2 regions of the Luteibacter mycovicinus genome follow, and region 1 is predicted to be linked to the other one. Evidence: predicted binding sites of a transcription regulator. Region 1 holds the regulator's gene; the other holds the start of a gene.

The links. The regulator FliA, encoded in region 1, starts transcription of late flagellar genes. The targets are predictions, from matches to a motif close to TAAAGTTTNNCNNNCNNNGGCCGATAA.
Region 2: a site for FliA is predicted at 3,067-3,093, ahead of FA85_RS09320 (methyl-accepting chemotaxis protein). Genes of this name have one in related genera too.

Annotation. Positions count from the first base shown of each region.
Region 1 covers NZ_JQNL01000001.1:1,118,150-1,122,478, reverse strand. Annotated here, with positions in the region: gene flhF (flagellar biosynthesis GTPase FlhF) at 1-769, shown strand, start outside; gene FA85_RS05065 (MinD/ParA family ATP-binding protein) at 840-1,715, shown strand; gene FA85_RS05060 (RNA polymerase sigma factor FliA) at 1,712-2,443, shown strand; gene cheY (chemotaxis response regulator CheY) at 2,497-2,898, shown strand; gene FA85_RS05050 (protein phosphatase CheZ) at 2,909-3,550, shown strand; gene FA85_RS05045 (chemotaxis protein CheA) at 3,558-4,329, shown strand, end outside.
Region 2 covers NZ_JQNL01000001.1:2,061,620-2,065,948, forward strand. Annotated here, with positions in the region: gene FA85_RS09315 (ArnT family glycosyltransferase) at 1-1,318, opposite strand, end outside; gene FA85_RS09320 (methyl-accepting chemotaxis protein) at 1,436-3,013, opposite strand; gene FA85_RS09325 (RNA polymerase sigma factor) at 3,242-3,805, shown strand; gene FA85_RS09330 (FecR family protein) at 3,802-4,329, shown strand, end outside.

The sequences.
Region 1 (4,329 bases):
CTGCGCCGAGCTACCGCCGGGCATGACCGCCGAGCAGGCCCGCTACCTGCCGCTGGGCATCCTCTCGCGCAACATCCGTACCAGCGGCCGCAACGCCGACACCGCCGGTAGCGCCGTCACCGCTCTGGTCGGAACGACGGGCGTCGGCAAGACCACCACCATCGCCAAGCTTGCGGCGCGTGCGGTGCTCCGCCACGGCGCCTCGAACGTCGCGCTGATCAGTGCCGACCAGTACCGCATCGGTGCGGGCGCCCAGCTGGAACATTACGGCCGCCTGCTCGGCGTGCGCGTTTACAACGCCCACGATGCACAGAGCCTCCGCAACGTGCTGCTCCAGCTGCGTGGCAAGCACACCGTACTGATCGACACCGCCGGCCTGGCCGGTAACGATCCGAAGCTGCAGCAGCAGTTCGACACCCTGCGCGCGATGACCGAGGTGCGTGTCTGCCTCGTGCTTGCCGCGAACGCGCAGGCGCAGGCCATCGACAACGCGATCCGTGCCTACGCGCCGCTGGCGCCGCAGACCGCGATCCTGACCAAGCTCGACGAGGCCCCGCTGATCGGCGGTGCCCTGTCGGCCGTCATCCGCCACGGACTGCCGCTGGACTACAGCACGGATGGCCAGCGCGTGCCGGAAGACATCGCCTCCGCGGATGCGCGCAAACTCGTCTGCCTGGCCGCTCAACTCGTCAAGCAGCGCACCGACGAACCGGACGACGCGATTCTCGCCGACCGTTTCGGCTTCTCCACCGCGCCAGCCATCGCCTGACACCGGGAACTGAAGTAACGTGACCACGGCATCCGCATCCGCACACCCCTTCACGGCAGTGAATTCCTTCATGAACACACACGTCGATTCCACCCAGGCTGCTGGGCTCAACTGGCTCGCCGACCGTCGTCCCACGCGCAGCATCGCGGTGGCGGGCGGCAAGGGCGGCGTGGGCAAGACCACGGTGGCGGTCAACCTCGGCATGGCGCTCGCGATGGGCGGCCGTGACGTGGTCCTGCTGGACGCGGATCTGGCCATGGCGAACATCGATGTGCTGCTGGGCCTGCAGCCCACGCGCCATCTGGGCCACATGCTCGAAGGCGAGTGCCGCATCGAGGACCTGATCCTCCACGCCAACCACGGCCTGAAGGTGATCCCGGCGACCTCGGGCGCGCGCCGCATGGCGCAGCTGCCGAATATCGAGCACGCCGCCGTGATCCGCGCCTTCGACGAATACCCGGTCGCCCCCGAATATCTGATCGTCGACACCGCCGCCGGCATCTCCGACAGCGTGTCGATGTTCGCGGCAGCCTCCGACGAAGTGGTGGTCGTGGTCTGCGACGAGCCGGCCTCGCTGACCGACGCCTACGCGCTGATCAAGGTGATGAGCCGCGAGTTCGACGTGAACCGCTTCCGCATCGTCGCCAACATGGTCCGCCATGCGCAGGAAGGCCGTCAGCTGTTCGAGAAGCTGGCCCGCGTGACCAACCGCTTCCTGGACGTGTCCCTGGATTTCATGGGCATGGTTCCGCACGACGAGTACCTGCGTCAGGCCATCCGCCGTCAGGCGGCCGTGGTCGACGCCTGGCCGAGCAGCCGCTCGGCGGTGGGATTCAAGAATCTGGCCCGGTCGGTCGATACATGGGGTGAACCCGAACCCCGGGTGCAGGGTCGCATCGGCTTTTTCGCCGAACGGAACCACATGGGGGGAGGGCTGCCGCTGTGAGTGTCGCTAGCGAATACCTTGAAATCACTAGAGTTCCAGCGGATCAACTGGTTAAAACGCATGCACCCCTGGTGCGCCGGATCGCCTATCACCTGATGGGCCGCCTGCCGCCAAGCGTGGACGCGAATGACCTCATGCAGGCCGGAATGATCGGACTGCTCGAGGCCGCAAGAAATTACTCGCCGACTCGCGCGGCCAGCTTCGAGACCTATGCGGGCATCCGCATTCGTGGCGCCATGCTGGACGAACTGCGCAAGACGGACTGGACCCCGCGCTCCGTCCACCGGAAGTTGCGCGAGGTGGCTGAAGTAACGAGGCAGATCGAGAACGAAACGGGTGGCGACGCCGAAGACGCGGAAGTGATGAAGCGGCTGGGTATCGACGCCATGGAGTACAACCAGATTCTGGCCGACGCGGCGAGCGCGCGGTTGCTGAGCCTCACGGCGCCGGAAGGCGACGAAGGCGCGGCGATCGACGTCGCGGACCCCGACGCCTCGGGCCCGGAGGGCAACTTCGAGAAGAACGGCCTGCGCGACGCGCTGGCGCAATCGATCGACGGCCTGCCGGAACGCGAGAAGCTGGTGATGTCGCTGTACTACGATGAAGAGCTCAACCTGAAAGAAATCGGTGTGGTACTGGGTGTGAGCGAGTCGCGCGTGTGCCAGATCCATGGCCAGGCCCTGATTCGCCTGCGTGCACGCATGACGGGTTGGAAAGACAAGCAGTGACGGCATCGCGGTGCCGTCGCCGGTAAAGAAAAAGCACGTGGCGGAGAGCAGTTTTGGACAAGAACATGAAGATCCTCGTGGTGGACGACTTTTCCACCATGCGGCGCATCGTCAGGAATCTCCTGGTCGAGTTGGGTTTCACCAACACGCTCATCCAGGAAGCCGAAGACGGTAACGCGGCCCTCGCGTTGCTGCGCTCGCAGCCGATCGACCTCGTCGTCACCGACTGGAACATGCCCAACATGACGGGCATCGACCTGCTTCGCGCCATCCGCGCCGATGCCGGTCTGAAGTCCTTGCCGGTGCTGATGGTGACCGCGGAGAACAACCGCGACCAGATCATCGCCGCCGCGCAGAGCGGTGTTAACGGCTACGTCGTCAAGCCTTTCACGGCGGTCACGCTGAAGGAAAAGCTCGACAAGATCTTCGAACGACTCGCCGCGGCTGCGGGCTAAGGGAATAACGATGAATACGATGCTCTCCCCCGGCCAAGAGGTCGTCCCCGAACTGCGCGAGCTGCTCGAGGCCGACGACGGCGCCGCGTTCGAAAAGGCACTCGACAACCTGATCCGCAGCCGCGAGCAGCACCTGTTCCTGGCGCTGGGCCACCTTGCGCGCGACCTGCACGAATCCGTGCGCCGCCTCGCTTCGGACATTTCGACCGACGGCGTGCCCGGCAACATGAGCGATGCGCGCAAGCATCTGCGTGACGTGCTCGAGATGAGCTCGACCGCGGCGCACCGCACGCTGGACTTCAGCGAAAAGCTGCGTCCGCAGGCCCAGGCGCTGGCGAAGCAGGCCGACGAAGTGCTGGTGCTCGATCATGCCGACCCGGCATTTGGCGCTAACGCGACGGCGCTTGCCGTGCGCGTGGGCGATTTCGCGCAGAGCTGCGACATCGGCCTGGGCGAAATGGTCGAAGCCCAGTCGTGGCAGGATCTTTCCGGTCAGCGCGTGGCGCAGGTCGAGGCGTTCATGGCCAAGGTCGAGTCGTCGCTGGTCGAGCTGGTCCGTCTGACCGGGTCGCTCGCGGGCGGCAATGCGCCGGCCGCGGACAAGGTCAGCCAGGACGAAGTGGATCGCCTCCTCAGCGAATTCGGATTCTGAGCCCGCTATGAGCGTGGAGCTGGACAACGAGCTGCTCAACGTCTTCCTGATCGAAGCGCGCGAACTGCTCGAGAGCCTGGGCGAGCAGCTCGTGGATCTCGAAGCGTCGCCGAACGACACGGAGCTGCTGAACGCGGTCTTCCGTGCGTTCCACACCGTGAAGGGCGGTGCGGGCTTCCTTGGGCTCAATCCCATGGTGGAGCTGTGCCATCGTGGCGAAGATCTTCTGAACGAAGCGCGTAACGGCACGATCGTGCTCAACGCCGCCTTCATGGATGCGCTGCTCGAGTCGCTCGACCTGCTCAACGACATGATGCGCGCCGCCGATGGCGGCGTGCCGATCGAGCCCGCGCCGCGTTCGCTGCTCGACCGGCTGCTGATTCCCGGTCGTGCCGTATCCGCGGCTCCCGTTGCCTTGGCGGTACCGGTCTCTTCGACGGTCGCGGCACCTTCCGCGCCGAAAGCGTACGACCCGATCGAAGATGAATTCGAGGCGATGCTCGACGCCGCGCGCACCGACCGCGCGCCGGCACCGGCCTCGTCCGCGACGATCAACGATGACGAGTTCGAAGCGCTGCTGGATTCGTTGTACGGCACGGGTGCGCCAGGCGCGGACAGCGCAGCGGTTTCCGCATCGGCACCGACGCCCGCACCCGTGGTCGCTGCCGCACCCTTGCCGTCGAGTAACGACGCGATCAGCGACGACGAATTCGAAGCCTTGCTGGATTCCCTTCACGGCACGGCAGCGCCGGGTGCGGTCGGTGGTGCGGCGGCCGTTG
Region 2 (4,329 bases), 940 kb from region 1:
GTCGCGCCGATTCATTGGCATTCAACGCCGGGTAGGTCATCACCGGCCAGACGATCCAGCCCGCCGCCATGCCCACCAGCAACGCAATGACACCGCGTCGCGTCCGCCAGAGCGCCGCGCAGACGAGGAACAGCACACCGATCACCACCAGCGCGAGCCACAACGTATGGCCGCCGTCGGTCAGCTCGTAGCGGGCCGCCATCTTCTGCGCCGCTCTGGGCTGCTTCAGCAGCGCCCACAGTCCGACGCCGCCAAACACGGCGCCGCAGATTGCAGTGAGTGCCAGACAGAACCGCTGCAACCAGCGTGCCTTCAGCAACTCGCCGATGTAAGGCGCGATCGCCAGCGCCAGCATCGGCAAGGCCGGCAGGATGTAAATCGCCCGCTTGCCCCGGGGGATCGAAAAAAACACCAGGATGAGCAGAAACGACACCAGCGGCATCCAGACGCGCGGCTCGCGCAGGCGCAACGCCTCGCGCCAGCGCGGCAGCATGAGGGGAATCAGCAGCCATACCGGCACCCATTCCTGCAGGATGACCCCAAGGAAGAACCACGGGTACTCCGCGTGCTGCCAGGAGTTGGCGTACCGTTCCGCCGTCTGGCGGAACAGGATGTCCTGCACGTAGGCCAGGTATTCCGGCGTGCGCAGCCCGTACGCGGCGATCAGCATCGGCGCGAGCCAGAGCGACACGGCGATCAGGAAAGCCAGCGCACCGCCGGCCCAGCGCCAGCCGTCGCCCTGCGTGCGCGTGACGCCCGGCCATCGCCGGAAACGCATGACGCCGTAAGGAATCAACATGAGCAGCGCGACGATACCGACGCCCTTGGTGATCACCCCGAGCCCCGCCGCGAAGCACCCGAGCCAGTACATGCGCCAGCTCGGACCACGCAGGCAATGGATCAGGATGCCGACGTTGCCCAGCGTAATCCAGAACAGCGAGAGCGGATCGATCTGCGCATGCCGGATCACGTCGATGAACTGCATCGTCGACAGCACGACGATCGCCGCGTACAGACCGGTGCGAGCGTCCCAGAGACGGCGTCCGGCGTGCCAGACCAGCGCCAGCGTGCCCAGGCCCGATAACAGCGAGGTCAGCAGGAAGGCGCCACGCCAGCCACCGGTGAGCCACATCCACGCCGCCTCGGTCCACATGAGCATCGGCGGCTTGTCCGAGTAGAGCTCCATCCCACGATGGGGAAACAGCCACTGGCCGGATTCGAGCATTTGCCGCGCCACGAGAGCAAAGCGGGGTTCGTCAGGCGGCCACGGGTCGCGCAGTCCTATTCCCGCCGCCAGCACCGCCAGGGCGATGAGCATGAACCCGTAAAATTCACGTCGGGAGGATCGTTCGTCGTTCAAGTGCGGACATGGGACGGCGGCTGAGGTCGCGCCATCCTAGCCGACCTCTTGTGACAGACGCTTACAGACGCCTTATCAGGCGGCGTCGAGCTGAAAGAAGGCCACGCTGTCGACCAGTTCGCGCGCCCGTTGCTTCACGGCGTCGGCGGCCGCCGCGGCCTCTTCCACCAGGGCCGAATTGCTCTGGGTGACCTCGTCGATCTGACGCACGGCCTCGTTCACCTGAAGGATGCCCGCTGCCTCGGCGTCACTGACCGTGGCGATGGAACGCACGGAATGAGTCATGCGCTCGACGCCGCTGGAGAGTTCGGTCATGGCGCTGCCTGCGCTGCCGATGCGGCGGGCGCCGTCGGCGATCGTCTCGACCGATTCGTTCACCAGGAGGCGGATCTCGTTGGCCGCCTGCTTCGAGTGACCCGCCAGCGTGCGTACTTCCGCCGCGACGATATGAAAACCGCGTCCCGCCTCACCGGCACGTGCCGCTTCCACGGCCGCGTTGAGTGCGAGGATGTGGGTCTGCGAGGCAATCCGGTCGCTGACGGCGGTGATGTCGGCGATCCGGCCGGACACGTCGGCGATGCGGTCCATTGCGTCGACCGCGTCGCGCATGGCGACCTCGCCTTCCTGCGCGCCGAGCAACGATGCTTCAGCGATGCCGCGCGCCTCGCGCGCGTTCGCGGCATTGCCGTTTACGCTGCTCGTGAATTCCTGCATGGACGAGGCCGTCTCTTCGAGCGCGGCGGCCTGCTCGCTCGTGCGCGACGAGAGGTCCAGGTTGCCTTCGGCAATCTCACCGGTCGACTGCGAAATTTCTTCCGCCCCCTGGCGGATCGTCGTCACGACCTGGCGCAGCTGTCGGTTCATGCGGGCCAGCGCGCCCAGCAACTGCGCCGTCTCGTCACGGCCGTGGACGAGGATGTCAGTCGAAAGATCGCCTTCGGCCACGGCTTCCGCGACGGAGACGGCCCGACCGATCGGCCGCGTAATGCTCTGCGCGAGCAGCACGGTGATCACCACACCGAGCGCGACCGCGCCCAGCACGACCGCACCGAGCAGAATCAGGGCGGCGCGGAAGGCCGCGGCGCTTTCGTGTTCCAGACGGGCCGAGGTCACCGCCGACTCCTTCTGCACCCGGGCCACGATGTCATCGATCGCGGCCGTCGGAGCGCGGTCGATTCCCTTCACCAGCCCATCGACGACGTGCGCACTTCCCGGATTGGACGCCGTGTACTGGGCAAGCGCGGCAAGGTATTTCTCGCGCAGGGTGGCGTGCGTCGCTTCGATGGCGTCGATTTCGGCCACGGACGACCCCACGCCGGCCAGCTGCGCACGCAGCCGCTCCAGGTCCGCCTTCACGGCGTCCGCCTGCGTGCCGAACGCCGCGCGGTACTTCTGGAAGGCGGCGGGATCGGCACCGCGAAGCAACAGGTCCTTCCATTCCTGGACCTGCTTCTTGAAGTCGACCTGGGCCACGCGAGCGGTATCCGCCGCGGTGGAATAGGCCAGCGCCGTGCGGGCCGACGCCACCTGGACCTCGTGCATACGGGCAAGGCCGCGCCAGCCACCGATGCCGACGATGACCGTCGCGGCAAGGAGAATGGCACCCAGGACGGCAAGCCGGGTGGCGATACGAAAACGGTTGAACGACGTCATGACTGGGGACCGGATGGAGACGCAGTCCGCTTGCATCGTGAGGGATAGGCTCTTTATCGGCACGGTCCACCACGCCTTGACCGGTATCGGCCGATGCAGATGTGAAGGGGCCCATTTCAATTTTCCGGAGCTGGCACGTCTAGGGTGTTCGCCGGTGCGGAAATCGGCGTTCGTCCCTGCCCGTACGGGCGCCGATTTCCCACCGTGCGACCATTGATACCCAGCCCCATGAACGCGGTCAGACACACCATGGACTCTTCCGAGGCAGGCGCCTCACCGGGGGGCAAGCGCGCCGCCCAGGTGGTCGCCCTGTTCCGTGAGCACAACTCGGCTCTTGTCGCCTTCCTGCGGGCACGGCTGAATTCGCTTGCCGACGCCCAGGAGGTGGCCCAGGAGGTCTATCTGAAACTGCTTGCGCTGGACGACGCGACGAAGATCGATTCGCCGCGTGCGTTTCTGTTCCGTGCGGCCTCCAATCTGGCCGTGGACAAGCTGCGGATGCGGAACGTACGCGCCCTGGCCCCGGTCGATCCCGATGCCGACGACTGGCATGTCACGCCGATTCCCGAACAACACGCGTCGGCCCACGAGCAATGGCGCGACCTGCGTCAGGCCCTGGACGAGTTGCCACCCAAGACCAGCCGCGCCTTCGTTATGCACGTGATCGACGGACGCGACTTCGCCTCCATCGCGAAGGACATGAAGCTCAGCGAGCGCATGGTGCGCTACCACGTCGGCAATGCCCTGGCGCATTGCCGAGAACGCCGCGACCGCGCGGAGAACCCCTCGTGACCCTGACCCCCGTTAGCATCGATCGCCCTGTCGAACACACCGCCGCGGACTGGTGGGCCCAGCTGCGCGATCCCGACCTGCCCGAACAGGCGCTGCTGGACTGGAGCGACTGGCTCGAGGCCGATCCGCGCCATGCGGAAGCGTTCGAGCGCGCCTCGGCGCTGGCCGAGGCGGCGGGCGCCATGGCCCCGTCGCTGCGCGAACGCTTCGTGCAGCGTTACGCCCCGGCCCCGCTCCATCCGGATCGTGCACGGCGGCCGCGCATCGCGATGGCAGCCGCTGCGGTGGCGGCGCTGGCTCTGCTCGGGGCGGGCGCATTCATCGGCCTGCGCCCGTCCCATGAGGCTTCGACTCGCCAGTACGCCAGCGAACGTGCCGGCCATCGCGATATCGACCTGCCCGATGGCTCCAGCATCGAGCTGGGGGGCGCGACCTCGGTGACCACGCGCTATGGCCACGACGAGCGGGCGATCGATCTGGATGCGGGCGAGGCCTTCTTCCGGGTGGCGCATGCCGAGCGTCCG